DNA from 4 places in the Pseudomonas sp. VEM90 genome. Region 2 is predicted to be linked to each of the others. Evidence: riboswitches for the same ligand, from Rfam matches in the RefSeq annotation. Region 2 holds a riboswitch; each other region holds the start of a gene.
The links. Region 2 has a riboswitch for cobalamin ahead of cobW (cobalamin biosynthesis protein CobW). Riboswitches for the same ligand answer to the same signal wherever they lie in the genome.
Positions count from the first base shown of each region.

Region 1 (4,177 bases), on a different contig from region 2:
CTGTCGCCGGGTGCAATGCGCAAGTGGTCGGGCTCGTAGACCATGGCACCGTCGCTGCCACGGTTGAGCATTTTCACTTCATGCACTTCGGCCAGTGCGGTCGGGGCATGCAGGGTGCTGGCGAGCAGCAGGGCGACAGGGCGCAACAGCATGGGCAGGGCTACCTGGTTCAGGGGGCGCGAAAGCGCAGGATGCGCGCGCCGTCGAAAGGGTCGGTGAGGTAGTGGGCGTGGACGCCGAAGGTGCTCAGCAGGCGCTTGGCGGTAAGCACTTCGAAGGGTTTGCCAAGGGCGACCAGGCGGCCCTTGTCGATGACCGCGACACGGTCGCAGGTCAGTGCCTGGTTGAGGTCATGCAGCGCTACCAAGGTGGTAACCGGCAGCGCCTGCACTTGTTGCAGCAGGCTCAGCTGATGCTGGATGTCCAGGTGGTTGGTCGGCTCGTCCAGCAGCAGCACCTGCGGCCGTTGGGCCAGCGCGCGGGCGATGTGTACACGCTGGCGCTCGCCACCGGACAGCGACCCCCACAGGCGCGTGCGCAGGTGCAGGGCGTCGAGGTCGGCCAGGGCTTGCTCGACGATGGCGCAGTCTTGCCGGGAGAACGGTGCCAGGGCCGAGAGCCACGGCGTGCGGCCCAAGGCAACCGCGTCGAACACACTGATCGCATCGAGGGTGTCGGCCTGTTGCTCGACCAGCGCCAGCGCTTGGGCAACACGGCGGCGGGGCATCTGTGCCAGTGGCTCACCCATGAGCTGCACGCTGCCGCAGGCCGGTTTGCGCAGCCCTGCCAGCAACTTCAGTAGCGAGGATTTGCCCGAGCCGTTAGGGCCGACGATGCCCAGGGTTTCACCGGCGACAACGCTGAGGTCGATATCGCTGAGCACGGTATTGCCGGCCAGTTGCAGCCCCAGCCCATGGCAGGCCAGCGGGGGGATGCGAACAGTTGTCATGGCTGTCATGGTCGCCCCCGACGGCTGACCAGAATCAGCGCGAATACCGGGGCACCGATCAGCGCCGTAACCACGCCCACCGGGATCACCTGGCCGGTGATCAGTGTGCGCGAAAGAATATCTGCCGCAATCAGGAACAGTGCACCGCCCAGTGCGCTGGCGGGCAACAGACGGCTGTGCCCGGGGCCGAGCAGAAGGCGCAGGGCATGGGGTATAACCAGCCCGACAAAACCGATGGCGCCGACAATGGACACCATCACAGCCGTCACCAGCGCTGCACAACTGATCAGCAGCAACTGGGTGCGCCGCACCGGGATGCCCAGCGAGGCGGCCGAATCGGCGCCGAAGGTGAAGGCATCCAGCGCACGGCGATGCCACAGGCACACCAGCAAGCCGAAAATCGCCACCGGCACAGCCAGCCACACCGAAGGCCAGCGCACGCCGCTCAGGTTGCCCAGCAGCCAGAACAGGATACCGCGCGCCTGCTCGGCGGTGGCCGACTTGGTGATCAGGAAGGCGGTCAGTGCATTGAACAGTTGCGAGCCGGCGATACCGGCAAGGATCACTTGGGCATTGTTGCTGCTGGGGCCGGCCGCGCGGGCCAGCACCAGTACCAAGGCGAATGCGGCCACGGCACCGATGAAAGCCCCTGCGGACATGCTTAATGCCAGGCTACCCAGGCCCAGCAGGCCGACGAGTACCGCGCCGGTCGAGGCACCGGCAGACAGCCCCAGCAAGTAGGGCTCGGCCAGTGGGTTGCGCAACATCGCCTGCAGGATGACACCGCAGGTGGCCAGCCCGGCGCCACAAGCGGCTGCGACCAGGGTGCGGGTCAGGCGGTAGTTCCAGACGATGCCGGCGTCGATCGGGTCCACCGGGTAGGCAGCTTGCCACAGGTGGTTGGCCAGCACCTGGCCGACCACGCTGGGCGACAGGTTGGTTTCGCCGATGGCGGTGCCGGCCAGCAGGGCGGCCAACAGGGCGCCCAAGGCAACCGCGATGCAGGGTAACAGGCGGATCATCACGGGGCTGCTTTACCGCTGGCGAAGGCCGTGGAGAGCGTCTGCACGCCCCGGAACAGGCGGATGCCGGCCTGCATGGCGTCGGCGTCGAGGATAATGATGCGGTCGTGCTTTACCGCGTCCATGTTGCGGGTTACTGGATCACTGCGCAGGAATTCGAGCTTTTTCTGGTAGTCGTCGGCGGGGAAACGGCGGCGGTCCATGCGTGCGATGATCAGCCAGGTCGGATTGGCCTTGGCCAGGGTTTCCCAGCCAACGCTTGGCCATTCTTCGCTGGACTCGACCACGTTGCGCACACCGAGGGTGCGCAACATGAAGTCGGCGACACCCTGGCGGCCGGCCACATAGGGGTCGATGTCCAGGTCGGCGCTGGAGAACCAGAACAGCGCCGAAGTTGCCGACAGGTCCTTGCCGGCCAGTTGTGCCCTGGCGCTGTCGAGGCGCCCTTGCAACTCGGCGTTCAGTGCTGCGCCGCGGTCCTGAACGTCGAAGATCTCGGCCAGTTGGCTGACGCTCTTGTAGATGCTGTCTACCTGGAACGCTTGCAGGCGGGTGCCGTCTGCACCGACTAGGTTGTCCTTGCCCTCGCAGTCCGATGGCAGCACGTAGGTGGGGATCTTCAGTTCATCGAACTGCTCGCGGGTGGCGACCACGCCCTGGGCACCGACCATCCATTCGAACTGCACCGCGACCAGCTGCGGGCGCTTGCCGACCACCGCCTCGAAGCTGGGGTCGTTGTCGGCCAGGCGCGGCACCTTGGCGTTCACCGCCTGGTATTCCGGCAATACGTTGTTGAACCACAGCGACGTGCCCGCCAGCTTGTCACCCAGCCCCAAGGCATAGAGCAGCTCGGTTCCGGCCTGGCCGATGGTGACGGCGCGCTGCGGTGCCTGGGCAAAAGTCTGCGGCTTGCCGCAGTTGTCGACCGTCAGCGGGTAGTGGGTGGCAGCGGCCTGGGCCAGGCCGGTGAGGCCTAGGCCCGCGAGCAGGGTGGCGAAACGGGGCAGCATGCTGGGCGATCTCCTATCGGACAGTTCTGGTGAGGAACGCACGGACAGGCATCGCCAAGCCCCAGCGGGTGGCTGGGGCAACACGGATGGCCAATCCCGGACACCCCGCCGGTTGGTGAATGAAGGCCGGCAGGTCTCCTGACTGGTGCGTCACGGCCCGGCTCCCGCCTTCCCGGGCGGTAGGCCCAGTGGCATCGATGGAGCAGGCTCGGCACCTACAGTTGCGGGGGCAGTTCCGATTGGCCTGTATTGGCAGGCCTGGGATTCCCTGTTAGTTCCATGGTGGAAACCGGCGGCCCGCATGGTAGACCATCGCGTCGCCAGGTGAAAACGCTTTTCAGAAGTACTTCAGCCAACGGATGTCGCGGCGACGCTGCTTCAGACGGGCGAACCCGCGCACTGGCAGGTACAGCGAAACCGCCAGCAGCACCGCGCCCAGCCACACCGCTGCAATACCGTCGAAACCGAAGTAGTCGCCATGGTTGAGCCCGAACAGCGCCACACAGGCCAGGTACAGCAGCTTCAGCACATACAGGTGCAGCAGATAGAAGAACATCGGTGCCGCACCGAACACTGCCAGTGCAGTGATCCAGCGCGCCTGGCCGGCCCGTTCGAACGTGCGCAACAACAACAGGCCGCAGCCCAGGGTCAGGGTCAGGAACAGAAGCGACGGTGGGTATTTGGTGATGTTGAAGAAGCTCATCAGGGTTTGCGTGAAGGTTGGGTAACCGCTCCACGGTGCCTCACCGTAACCGTTGAACATGCGCAGCAGGATAAAGCCAAGCAGCGCGAGCAAACCGGCCACCAGCAGGTGTTGCTGGCGTTGTCCGGCATCGCTGCCGCGACCGAACCAGGGCCCCAGGCCGTAGCCCAGGGCGATGACGCCGATCCACGGCAGCACCGGGTACGACGTGCGCAGGTGCAGGTTCTCGGAAAACGCCAGCCAGCCACGATCATGCAGGATTGCCCACGGCACATGCAGGGCTGACTCTACGCCGAAGTGCACGCCGTCGAGCAGGTTGTGGCCGGCGACGATGATGGCGCCCAGGGCGAGCAGGGCGGCGCGTGGCAGCCACACCAGCAGCGACAGGGCGATCATGCTGACGCCGATGGCCCAGATCACTTGCAGGTAGATCACGCTGGGGGGCAACTGGAAGGTCCAGGCGAAGTTGACCAGGGTGAACTCCAGCAACACC
Region 1 is NZ_JBTRAR010000031.1:51,541-55,717, forward strand. It holds gene ACYCCG_RS23790 (pseudoazurin) at 1-152, opposite strand, end outside; gene ACYCCG_RS23795 (ABC transporter ATP-binding protein) at 170-958, opposite strand; gene ACYCCG_RS23800 (FecCD family ABC transporter permease) at 955-1,971, opposite strand; gene ACYCCG_RS23805 (ABC transporter substrate-binding protein) at 1,971-2,981, opposite strand; cobalamin riboswitch at 3,093-3,290, opposite strand; gene ACYCCG_RS23810 (DUF1624 domain-containing protein) at 3,319-4,177, opposite strand, start outside.
Region 1: another riboswitch for cobalamin. It lies ahead of ACYCCG_RS23805 (ABC transporter substrate-binding protein); the one in region 2 lies ahead of cobW (cobalamin biosynthesis protein CobW).

Region 2 (4,177 bases):
GGCAGGCGCTTTCCTTGAGGCTGGCCACGGCGATCGGCAACGGGTTCAGGCCGGCAGCCTGCAGGCGCTGGCAGAATACGTCGATGAACGCGGTATTGGCCGCTTGCAGGTGCGAACGGTAGAACAGCAGCGGCGCCACTGGCTGCTCGGGGTGCCAGTGCGGGTACCAGTCTTCGAGTGTCGCGCTGCCCTTGGCGGGGTGATATACCGCGGTGCGCGGCAAAGGCTGCGGCTCGTCCCAGGCATAGTCGCGGCCCAGCCACTGGCTGGCCAGGCAGTTGAACAGGTTGATGGCATTGGCCTTGCCGCCCTGGCGCAGGTAATGCCAAAGCCGCTCGGCCTGTTCACCGCGGACGTTGCCCAGGCAGGTCAGCTCCGGGTCCGGGCGGTCATCGCCCGGCACCAGAATCAGCTGCACGCCACGGGCGGCCAGCTCGACCAGTTGTTCGACACCATAGCGCCAGTAACCAACGCCACCGTGCAGCGACACCAGGATGACCTTGGCGTGGCGCAGCACCTGGTCGACATACAGGTCGACCGAGGCATGGTTCTGCACCTGCATCGGGTTGGCCAGGCGCAGGCTGGGAAAGTCTTCGGGCAATTGCTCGGCGGTGTCGGCGAGCAATGCCAGGTGTGAATCGCCGCTGCAGAGAATCACCAGCTCGGCGGGTGTCTGGCCGAGGTCGGCAATGCTGTCATCCGGTACGAAACCACCGGGCTGGGTCCGCAGCAGGTGCATGGGTCAGGCGCCCAGCGCCTGGCGCAGGCGCGCCTCCAGCTGGGCAGCATCGAGGTCCTGGCCGATCAGCACCAGGCGGGTGATGCGCGGCTCGTCGGCGCGCCAGGCGCGGTCGAAGTGCTTGTCGAAACGGGTGCCCACGCCTTGTACCAGCAGGCGCATCGGCTTGCCCGGGATGGCGGCGAAGCCTTTGGCGCGCAGGATACCGAACTCCACCACCAACTGGGTCAATGCATCGAGCAGCAGGCTTTCGTCGGCTTCCGGCAGGTCGATGGAGATGGAATCGAAAGCGTCGTGGTCATGATCGTCATGATCGTCGCTATCGTGGTGCGAATCGTGGTGGGTTCGGCGGCCATCGATATGCGCCTCGGACTCGGCACCCACGCCCAGCAGCACCTCCAGTGGCAGCTTGCCGCTGCTGGCCTCGATCACTTTCACCGCCGGCGGCAGTTCTTCGGCCACCTCGGCACGCACCTTGGCCAGGCCTTCGGCGTCGATCAGGTCAGCCTTGTTCAACACCACCAGGTCGGCACTGGCCAACTGGTCAGCGAACAGCTCGTGCAAGGGCGATTCATGATCCAGGTTAGGGTCGAGCTTGCGCTGGGCATCGACCTGGTCCGGGTAGGCGGCAAAGGTGCCAGCGGCCACGGCCGGGCTGTCGACCACGGTGATGACCGCATCGACGGTGCAGGCGTTGCGGATTTCCGGCCACTGGAACGCTTGTACCAATGGCTTGGGCAGGGCCAGGCCGCTGGTTTCGATGAGGATGTGGTCGAGGTCGCCACGGCGGGCCACCAGCTCGCGCATCACCGGGAAGAATTCTTCCTGCACGGTGCAGCACAGGCAGCCGTTGGCCAGCTCGTAGACGCGGCCGCTGGCTTCTTCCTCGGTGCAACCGATGCTGCACTGTTTGAGGATTTCGCCATCGATGCCCAGTTCACCAAATTCGTTGACGATGACCGCAATGCGGCGGCCCTGGGCGTTGTCGAGCATGTGGCGCAGCAAGGTGGTCTTGCCCGAGCCGAGGAAGCCGGTGACGATGGTGACGGGTAGCTTGGCCAGTGTTTTCATGTCGCATTGCCCTTGGCAGTGTGGCGCGGGCATGCAGGACGACAGCCGCAGGCCAGGCCGGCCGGGCTTGTTCGCCACCGGATCACCCCGCCCGGTTGAAAGTCGAAAACGTGACGAGGCAGGTCTCCTGGCTTGCACCGTTCCATGCCCCGTTCAGTCGAACGGCGGGCTGGCGGGATGACGCCTTCCCGCGCGCTGGCGCAGTGGCTGTGTCGATCCGTTGTCGGTGCTTACAGTTGCGGGGGCAGCCGCGGCTTGTACCGCGTTCCCGTCTTAGCTTCGGCCAGGCCGAAGAACCTCGAAGTGGCAAGGCTACGCAGTGGCTGGCGGGTGGTCAACCATTGCTGCGGGGCCGGTCGACAACGCTGGGCGCAAGTGCGCTACAGTGGCGCCTTATCCACGGTCAAGGACGCACCATGCCCCTCGCCCCCGCCATACCTGTACTGCGCATATTCTCGATCGACAAGGCCAAGGAGTTCTACCTCGACTTCCTGGGTTTCAGCCTGGACTGGGAGCACCGCTTCAGCCCGGACTTGCCGTTGTACATGCAGATCCACCGTGATGGCCTGATCCTGCACCTTTCAGAGCACCATGGCGATGCCTGCCCTGGCTCGACCGTGTTCGCCCGCCTCGACGACCTGCGCGCGCTGGAGGGTGAATTGCAGGGTAAACAGTACGGTTTCGCCCGGCCCGAGGCCGAGCGCCTGGATTGGGGCCTGCAGATGCAGGTATGGGACCCGTTCGGCAACCGCCTGCGCTTTTGCCAGCAGATCGATGACGAGGCCAACCCATGAAGGCATTGGGCAAACGCGAGATAAGTCGCCTGGAGCGGGGGTTGGTTGCGTGCCTGACCGATGCCTGCGAAGCCGCCAAGGCAGAAATTGTCGGCTTCAGTTGGCTTACCCATCGCCTCGACCCCGAGGACTTTCCGAGCAGCCTGCGTATCACCTGGGTATTCGAGCAAGAGGCCGACAAGGCAGCGGCCGTGGTCGGTGATGCGAAGGCGCGCATGCTGGCGCTTACCGGCCTGGCGCTGGAGCAAGCCGGCATTGAGCTGGACCATCCGGCCTGGCATGTGCGATTCGACAGTGAAGAAGCCTGCGCGCACGGCCACGGCGGAGACTGGGCCAAGCGCTTGCAGACGCAGCGCTGAGCCCCAACCGGCAGCCGGTGCTTTACCCGGCCCCAGAGGGCCGTTAGGCTACGCAGTCTCTAAATTACGAGGTGTTCGTCCAATGCGCCATTGATGCCGCCGTCTGTTCGACGGCCAGTCTTCAGCCTCCGGTTCGTACCGGAGATGTCGCGGCATTTGTGGAGTTGTGCATGACGAACACGTCGATTCTGACGCTGGACAGCGTCTCCTTGGCCTTGCCTGATGGCAGGCCGCTGTTTAGCAACCTCAACGAAACCTTCGACCAACGCCGCACCGGCCTGGTCGGGCGCAATGGCGTGGGCAAAAGCCTGCTAGGGCAGATTCTTGCCGGCCAGCGTGAACCGAGCAGCGGCCATTGTCGGCGCCTCGGACCTGTCCATTTGCTGGACCAGCAAGTCATCGAGCGCAGCGCCACGCTGGCCGACCTGGCCCAAGTGGGACCGGTGATTGCGGCGCTGGAGCGCATCGAGCAAGGCAGCATCGAGCCCCAGGATTTCGACACCGTTGGCGAGCGCTGGGATATGCGCGAGCAATTGCAGCTACAGCTTCAGGGCCATGGCCTGGGTCAACTCGACTGGCGCCAGCCCGCACGAACCCTGAGCGGTGGCCAAGCCATGCGCGTGGCATTGATTGGCGCGTGGCTCAGCGATGCCGATTACCTGATCCTCGACGAGCCAAGCAATTACCTGGACAGCAACGCCCGTGCCCAGCTGCTGAGCATGATCGAAGCCTGGGACCGTGGCTTGCTGGTGATCAGCCACGACCGCAGCCTGCTGGCGCACATGGCACGCATTGTCGAACTATCCAGCCTGGGCTTGCAGGCCTATGGTGGCAACTACAGCCTCTATAGTGCGCAAAAAACCAACCAGACGGCGCAGGCCCAGCAGCAACTTGCCCGGCTGAAGCAGGCGCAGCAACGACAGGCCCGTGAACTGCAGCGCCAACGCGAAGACCTGGAGCGCCATCAGGCCCGGGCCGGGCGCCAAGCCAAGCACGCCAACCAGGCCAAGATTCTGGTCGACCGCAAGCAGGAGCGCAGCCAGGCCACTGCCGGCAAGCAGCACCGCGAGCATCGCGATGCTCGGCAAACGCTTATGGGCAAAGTGCGTGACGCCGCCCGCGAGATGGAGCATGACAGCGCTATTACCTTGCACACGCCCACACCTCAGCGTCATCCGGGCCGAGAAGTGTTGGCGTTGCAGGCACTTTGCTTG
Region 2 is NZ_JBTRAR010000025.1:34,443-38,619, reverse strand. It holds gene cobN (cobaltochelatase subunit CobN) at 1-739, opposite strand, end outside; gene cobW (cobalamin biosynthesis protein CobW) at 743-1,810, opposite strand; cobalamin riboswitch at 1,911-2,126, opposite strand; gene ACYCCG_RS21345 (glyoxalase superfamily protein) at 2,227-2,604, shown strand; gene ACYCCG_RS21340 (hypothetical protein) at 2,601-2,963, shown strand; gene ACYCCG_RS21335 (ATP-binding cassette domain-containing protein) at 3,134-4,177, shown strand, end outside.

Region 3 (4,177 bases), on a different contig from region 2:
TTTCCAGAACTGAAACCGCTGCAGGACCACTGGCAGGAGATCCGTGAGGAAGGCCGCCAGTTGCTGCACGTAGGCGAAATCAAGAAGTCCGAGAATTACGATGACGTCGGTTTCAACTCGTTCTTCAAGACTGGCTGGAAGCGCTTTTACCTGAAGTGGTATGGCGAAAGCCACCCGTCCGCGATGGCCCTTTGCCCACGCACGACCGAGCTGCTGCAAGGCATCGGCACGGTCAAGGCCGCCATGTTCGCCACCCTGCCACCGGGTGCCAAGCTGGTGCGCCACCGTGACCCGTATGCCGGCTCGTACCGCTACCACCTGGGCCTGGACACCCCGAATGACGATGGCTGCTACATCGATGTGGACGGCGAGAAGTACGCGTGGCGCGATGGTGAGGCGGTGATCTTCGACGAAACCTACATCCACTATGCGGCCAACACCACCGAGCACAACCGCATCATCCTGTTCTGCGACGTCGAACGCCCGCTCAAATACCGCTGGGCAACCGCGTTCAACCGCTGGTTCAGCCGCAACGTGATGGCCGCTGCCGCTGCGCCCAACGATGCCAGCGACAAAACCGGCGGTATCAACCGCCTGTTCACCCGCATCTACAAGATCCGCGAGCGTGGCAAGGCGCTGAAAAAGCGCAACCGCATGCGCTACTACCTGGAAAAATGGGCAGTGGTCGCGGCGTTGGTGCTGGTGTTCATCTACATCTGAAGGCTCAACGCAGGCCACTGTACGACTGGCCTGCGTTTACCCACCAAAGTACCGCCTCGCACGTGCCACGCTTCGACTAGCCTGAAAGCTCCACTCGCAACCACCCCAAGGTGAAGACGATGAGCATGATGGACTGGGACGCCTACCGTAAGCAGTTGATGGCCGGCATCGGCGATCTCAAGCAACTCTCACCCGACACCGTAGCCGGCTACATGACCGCCAGCGGTGCAGGCGCCAAGACCAACCACCTGGATGCCAAGACCCGCGAGCTGATCTCCTTGGCTGTGGCTGTGACCACCCGCTGCGACGGCTGTATCGCCGTGCATTCGCAGCAGGCCGTCAAAGCGGGTGCCAGCCGCGAGGAAATTGCCGAGGCCCTCGGCGTGGCCGTGGCCATGAACGCCGGTGCCGCGCTGGTGTACTCGGCCCGTGCAATGGATGCGGTGGGCAAGGCCAACGGTTGAGCACAAACGGCGTCGTCGCCCTTGCGCGACGACGCCGCGCCACCCAGACTGAGCGGCTCACCCCGCGCAGGAACCCGCATGATCCACATTCGCCCCATGACGCCGGACGATTTCGATCGTTTCTGGCCCACCTTCCAGGCCATTGTCCAAGCCCGTGAAACCTACGCTTTCGACCCGGCCCTGAGCTTCGAACAGGCCCGCCAGCTGTGGCTGGAGCTGCCCTTGCACACGCTGCTGGCTGAAGAAGATGGCGAGCTACTGGGTTCGTATTACCTCAAGCCCAATGCTGCCGGGCCTGGTGCGCATGTGGGCAATTGCGGCTACATGGTCTGCGAACAGGCGCGCGGCCGGGGCGTGGCGCGCTTGATGTGCGAGCACTCGCAAAAGCTGGCGCGCCAGGAAGGCTTTCTGGCTTTGCAGTTCAACTCGGTGGTAGCCAGCAACGCAGTGGCCGTGGCGCTATGGCACAAACTGGGCTTTGAAACAGTCGGCCGTTTGCCCAAGGCCTATCGTCATGCCCGCCTGGGGTTGGTGGACTGCCTGGTGATGTACAAGTGGCTGGCGGATGAGCCGGTGGTGGAAAAGCCCCCCCTGCTGATCGGGCGCAAGAACATCGAGGCACGGGTATCGCGCCGCCGCGGACGCTAGCGATTTCAGGCAAGCCTGCCTTCACACCAAGCTCGTCAAGCTGGGGCCTGGTGTTCAAGCCACATTTGGTCTCGGCGCCGCAAAAACGCACAACTTGTTGTTTTTTCTCAGCATTCACAGCACACCAACATTTGACGCCCCAGCATTTCAGTGGTCAGATGCGCGCCAGTTTCAGGTGCCCTGCGCCGCCGCGCGCAGGGTGAAACGGGAAACCGGTGCGTCGTGTTGCCCACGACAAGTCCGGTGCTGCCCCCGCAACGGTAAGCGAGCGAATCCTTCGAGATACCACTGTGCTCAAGCATGGGAAGGTGAAGGTTTCATGCCCCTCGCAAGCCCGGAGACCGGCCTGGAGCTTCATTTGGCAACCCGCGGTGGGCGGGCGCAGGCCGGAATCCGTGCGCGCGCCTGCCTGCATGGTTCGCCTTTGCGTGTTTTCCACCGGGATCCATTCATTCCTGCAGCAGTGGAACGACATGTCCCGTATGTTCAAGCTTCACCCCTTGGCGGCCTGCCTGGCCGTCGCCCTGCCGGCGTTGGCTGATGAGCGCGAGCCGCAGCCTCTGGCCCTGCCTTCCACGGCCATCACCGACACCCTCGACAGCCGCGCCATCGACCTGGCCACGCCGACCCAGGCCGGCTCGCGCCTTGGCCTCAGCGCCCTGGAAACACCGGCCAGCACCAGCAGTATCAGCGAACGGCAGATTCAGCAGCGCAACAACCTCACGGTGCAGGATGCAGTGACCCGCTCGCCGGGCATTACCTTCGTCGGCTCACCGGGGGACGGCGGTACAGGCCTGTCTGCCCGCGGCTTTGCCGGCCACAGCTCGGTGATGACCCTGTTCGACGGCGCGCGCCTGTACACCGGTGCCGGCACCCAGACCTTCCCGGTCGACCCGTGGATGGTCGAACGCATCGAGGTGATTCGCGGTCCCGCCTCGGTACTGCATGGCGAAGGCGCCACCGGCGCGGTGATCAACGTGATCCCGAAAAAACCTTTTGCCGGCGAAGTGCGCAACCACCTGCGCCTGGGTTACGGCTCGTGGGACCGCCAGCAGCTCGGCCTGGACAGCGGCGGTAGCCTCAGCGAGCGCCTGAGCTACCGCCTGACGCTGAACCAGCAGGCCGGCAATGGCTGGGTCGACCGCACCGCTTCACGTAGCCTGGCCCTGAGTGCCGCACTGCGTTTCGATGCCAGTGACGACCTCAGCTTCACGCTGGCCCATGATCGCGGCGATGCACAACCTGCCAACTACTACGGCACCCCGCTGATCGACGGCCACTACCGCAGCAGCCTGCGCAAAAAGAACTACAACGTACAGAACGACGTGCAGCAGTACGTTGATGAATGGACCCGGCTGACAACCGACTGGGCGCTGAACGACCAGATCAGCGCCAGCAACCAGCTGTACTACATCAAAAGCCGCCGTCACTGGCGCAACGCCGAGGACTACAGCTGGGACAGCGGGCGTCAGCAGCTGCTGCGCGGCAGCTACCTGGAGATCAAGCACAACCAGGAACAGTTCGGTGACCGCCAGACCTTCACCTTCGACCACACCCTGTTCGGCCTGGCCAGCAAGACCGTGCTCGGTGCCGAGTACAACAAGGTGCGCTTCAACGTCGACAGCAATTCACCCTACAACGATGTCGGCGGCGACTACGTCGACCCGTGGCAGCCACAGCCCGGCGGGTTCCATAGCGCCTCGCCGTTGCGGCCGCAAACGCTCTCGACCACCCATACCTTTGCCCTGTTTGCCGAAAACCGCCTGCAATTGAGCGATCGCCTGTCGTTGGTTACCGGCGTGCGTCGCGACCAGAACCACATCGACCGCAATAACTTGACCAACGACAGCCGCAGCGATCGTAGCCTGCAAGGTGGCAACTGGCGTGTCGGGCTGGTGTTTGCACTCAACGACGACCTGTCGTTGTACGGCCAGTACTCAACCAGCGAGGACGGGGTCAACAACCTCATCAGCCTCAGCCCCGCACAGATGCACTATGACCTGACCGAGGCGAAGCAGACCGAGGCCGGCATCAAGCAGCGCTTTTGGGAGGGGCGTGGCGAATGGACGCTTGCCGCCTACCACATCGTCAAGAAAAAACTGCTGGTCGACGACCCGATCACGCACGAGAAGCAACAAGCCGGGCAGCAGACCTCCGATGGCCTGGAAGCGACGCTGGAGCTGGCCCTGGCCCATCAGTGGCAGGTGTCGGCCAATGCATCGCTGGTACGCGCCAAGTACGACGACTTCGACGAAATGGTCGGCGGCCTGCCACAGGACCGCGCAGGCAACCGGCCAGCCAACGTGCCACGCCGTACCGCCAACCTTTGGTTGAGCAAAGGCTTC
Region 3 is NZ_JBTRAR010000031.1:56,390-60,566, reverse strand. It holds gene lpxO (lipid A hydroxylase LpxO) at 1-720, shown strand, start outside; gene ACYCCG_RS23825 (carboxymuconolactone decarboxylase family protein) at 840-1,184, shown strand; gene ACYCCG_RS23820 (GNAT family N-acetyltransferase) at 1,263-1,832, shown strand; cobalamin riboswitch at 1,989-2,196, shown strand; gene ACYCCG_RS23815 (TonB-dependent receptor) at 2,306-4,177, shown strand, end outside.
Region 3: another riboswitch for cobalamin. It lies ahead of ACYCCG_RS23815 (TonB-dependent receptor); the one in region 2 lies ahead of cobW (cobalamin biosynthesis protein CobW).

Region 4 (4,177 bases), on a different contig from region 2:
AGGCCAGGTCCATCTCCGGCAGGGTGCGGCGGCCGAAGATGTGTGGTTCGCGGTTGTCCATCAAGGCCGCCACCAGCAGCTCGGCACAATCGTTTATGCCCTCCACCTTCAGCTTCATGAAGGCATCGGATCGCTCGCCCAATGCCTCGGCCGTGCGTATCCGCTCCGCCTCCACCAAGGCCTGGATGCGCCCGCGCAGGTCACGCCGGGTGATACGGATAAATCGCCACGGTTGCATAAGCCCGACACTGGGCGCCTGATGCGCGGCGGCCAGCAAGCGACCAAGCAGCTCGGGCGCTACCTGGCCACCAGCGAAATGGCGCATGTCGCGGCGCTCGCCGATGGCCCGGTAGATTGCGGCGCGCTCGGCGTCGCTATAGGCGTGATCATTCATGGTCGCAACAGCGCCGCCGCCGCATCCGGGCAGGAAGGGAAATAGAAGTGCACGTAGGAGGCCGTCAGCCGGCCCAGACGATAAACCGCCTCGTTGCCACGCCCGCCGTTGGGGCTCAGACCGCGGGCAATCGGCTCCAGCGCAGTACTGGTCAGCGAATGGTGATAGGTGTGACCGCGCAAGGTCCCTTCCGGCAGCTCCACCGCCTGCAGCGCCAGGGCGGCCAGGCGCTTCTGCATGGTCGCCTCGCCCGGCAGCAGGCCGAGCAGTTCGGCACGTTCACCGGCCACGTCAGTCAAGGCATCGAGCAGGTACAGCATGCCGCCGCACTCGGCCAGCAATGGCTTGCCCTGCGCGTGGTGGGCGCGGATCGCTTCGCACATCGGTGCGTTGGCGGCCAGCGCATGGTGATGCAGCTCTGGATAACCACCCGGCAGATACAGGCTGTCTACTGCCGGCAGTTCGCGGTCGTGCAGCGGCGAGAAGAACACCAGCCTGGCACCAAGGTTGCGCAGCAGGTCGAGGTTAGCGCCATACGTGAAGGCGAACGCTTCGTCCCGCGCCACGCCAATGCGCACATCGGCCAGTGAGGCAACGCAGGCTTGCGGTTCGGGTTCGGCAAAGCTTACTGGCGGCGGCAACGCCGCATCGCAACTGGCGCCCAGCGCTTCGGCAGCAGCGTCCAGCCGGGTGTCCAGGTCATTCAGCTCGCTGGCCTGCACCAGGCCCAGGTGGCGGCTAGGCAGCTCGATGCCGCGCTCGCGGGACAAGCCGCCATACCAGCGCAAGCCTTCGGTCAGGCTGCCTTCCAGCAGTTGCGCATGGCGCAGGCTACCGACCCGATTGGCCAGCACGCCGGCGAACGGCAGGTCGGCCTGGTACCGCGCCAAGCCCAGAGCCAGGGCGCCGAAGGTCTGGGCCATGGCTGTGCCGTCGATCACCGCCAGCACCGGCACGCCAAAGTGGCGCGCCAGGTCGGCGCTCGAAGGGGTGCCGTCGAACAGCCCCATCACCCCTTCGATGAGGATCAGGTCAGCTTCGCCGGCTGCTTCCCACAGCAGACGACGGCTTTCCTCCGCACCGATCATCCACAGATCCAGCTGATACACCGGCGCGCCACTGGCCCGTTCGAGAATCATCGGGTCAAGAAAGTCGGGCCCGCACTTGAACACCCGCACCTTGCGCCCGAGGTTGCGGTGCAGGCGGGCCAGGGCAGCAGTGACGGTTGTCTTGCCCTGGCCAGAGGCCGGTGCCGCGATCAACACGGCGGGGCAGTGGCGCGATCGACTCACAGTTCGACGCCTTTCTGCGCGCGGATACCAGCCTGGAAGGCATGCTTGAGCATACCCATTTCGGTCACGGTATCAGCCAGTTCGATCATCTCGGGTTTCGCAGCGCGGCCAGTGACAATCACATGCTGCATGGGCGGGCGGGCCTGAATGTCGGACAGTACCTGGTCCAGGTCGAGGTAACCATGCTTGAGCGCGATGTTGAGCTCGTCCAGCACCACGAATTGCACACCTGGGTCCTGCAGCAACTGGCGCGACACCGCCCAGGCGGCTTGCGCGGCAGCGATGTCACGCTGGCGGTCCTGGGTTTCCCAGGTAAAGCCCTCGCCCATCACGTGGTAGCGCACCTGTTCGGGGAAGCGACGGAAGAACAGCTCCTCGCCGGTGCTGTTGCGCCCTTTGATGAACTGCACCACACCGCATTGCATGCCGTGGCCCAAGGCGCGCGCGAGCATGCCGAAGGCCGAACTGCTCTTGCCCTTGCCGTTGCCGGTCAGCACCAGCAGCAGGCCACATTCGTTAGGGGAATTGGCGATGCGTTCGTCGATGACCGCCTTCTTGCGCTGCATGCGCGCCAGGTGGCGTTCGTCGCGTTCGGTGGATTCGCTCATCAGGGTTCTCCGCTGGCTGGCACCACGGCAATGCGCGGCGACAGGTAATAGGCAGGCAAACGGAGAGCGCGCAGAGGCCATGGCAGGATGCCACGGTGCACCGCGCATCACCCTCCGTGATGCCGTTGGCAGTATCAGGCCGGTCTCCGGGCTTGTGAGTGGGCCTCGGCCCTGGCCTGCGCGCCTTCCCGGATGCTGGCATCCAGTGGCCCTGCGCGGCCTTTTACTCATCCACCGTTGCGGGGGCAGCGCCGGAATCGCGCCATGCTGGCACCCACCGGCTTCCCAGTTTCACCCTGCCCAGTCGGGGCTGGCAGGGCACCTGAAACACGCCGCGAAGGTTAGAGGGTTGTACCGGGAGCGTCAATCGAAGCGGGTGACGCCGCCAAAGTATGCCTGACCCGCTCTGAACGTCCGGCCCCTGCGCTGCGCCTGGCCTTCCGAAGTAGCAATCTGCGTTGCCTGAACTACCGTGCACTTAGATGCAAAAGTCGAGGCAAGAGCAAGAACAAGCCTCTCAGAGACTGCTGGATCGACGGGGGCGCCGAGGGGAACCCGACGACCCCAGCCCCCTCTCAGTTCAACAGGCCTTCTTTGGAGGACGCCGCCTATGAAAAGCCTCATGCCTTGGTTAATCGCAGCCAGCCTGGCAGGCTGCGGCGAGACGGCGCTGCTGGACGTGCGCGAGGGCAGCGGACCAACGCCCAAGCTGCCTGCCCCTGTCACGACCTTGATCCCCACCGTAAATATCGCCCCCGCAGTCGGCTGGCCCAAGGGTATGAAGCCGACCGCAGCATCTGGCACCCAAGTCGCAGCGTTCGCCAAAAGCCTCGATCACCCACGCTGGCTCTATTTGCTACCCAACGGCGATGTGCTGGTGGCCGAGACCAACGCGCCGGCCAAACCCGAAGATGGCAAGGGCATTCGCGGCTGGGTCATGGGCAAGGCGATGAAACGTGCCGGCGCTACCGTACCCAGTGCCAACCGTATCACCCTGCTGCGCGATGCCGATCAGGATGGCGTGGCAGAAGTCCGCAGCGTTTTCATCAAAGGCCTCAACTCCCCCTTCGGCATGACACTGGTGGGCAAGAACTTGTACGTGGCGGAAACAGACAGGCTGCTGCGCTTTCACTATGAATCTGGCGCCCTACAGATTGACGATGAAGGCCACCCGGTGACCGAGCTACCCGGCGGCCCTCTGAACCACCACTGGACCAAGAATGTGATCGCAAGCCCTGATGGCAGGAAGCTCTACGTGACGGTTGGCTCGAATAGCAACGTGGGGGAAAACGGCATGGACAAGGAGCAAGGGCGTGCCGCGATCTGGGAGATAGACCCCGCCAGCGGCAAGCACCGGCTGTTCGCCACCGGCTTGCGCAACCCCAACGGACTGGCCTGGGAGCCGCACAGCGAAGTGTTGTGGACAGCGGTCAACGAGCGTGACGAACTCGGCAGCGACCTGGTGCCGGACTATATCACCTCGGTGAAAGACGGCGGCTTCTATGGCTGGCCCTACAGTTACTATGGGCAACACGTAGACCAACGAGTACACCCGCAGGCCCCGCAAAAGGTGGCCGAGGCACTGGTGCCGGACTATGCGGTCGGCCCGCATACTGCATCCTTGGGGCTGGCATTCATCGGACCCGGCGTGTTGCCGCCGCCTTTCGAACAAGGGGCATTGGTGGGCCAGCACGGGTCGTGGAACCGCAAACCACACAGTGGCTACAAAGTGCTGTTCGTGCCCTTCGACGGATCAGGCAAACCTGCGGGCCGCCCCATAGACCTGCTAACGGGCTTTCTCGATAAAGAAGGCAAGGCGATGGGTCGGCCGGTGGGCGTGATCCAGGACGGTCAAGGCGGGATACTGGTGGCCGACGATGTCG
Region 4 is NZ_JBTRAR010000003.1:41,655-45,831, forward strand. It holds gene bluB (5,6-dimethylbenzimidazole synthase) at 1-394, opposite strand, end outside; gene ACYCCG_RS04320 (cobyrinate a,c-diamide synthase) at 391-1,686, opposite strand; gene cobO (cob(I)yrinic acid a,c-diamide adenosyltransferase) at 1,683-2,294, opposite strand; cobalamin riboswitch at 2,415-2,635, opposite strand; gene ACYCCG_RS04330 (PQQ-dependent sugar dehydrogenase) at 2,905-4,177, shown strand, end outside.
Region 4: another riboswitch for cobalamin. It lies ahead of cobO (cob(I)yrinic acid a,c-diamide adenosyltransferase); the one in region 2 lies ahead of cobW (cobalamin biosynthesis protein CobW).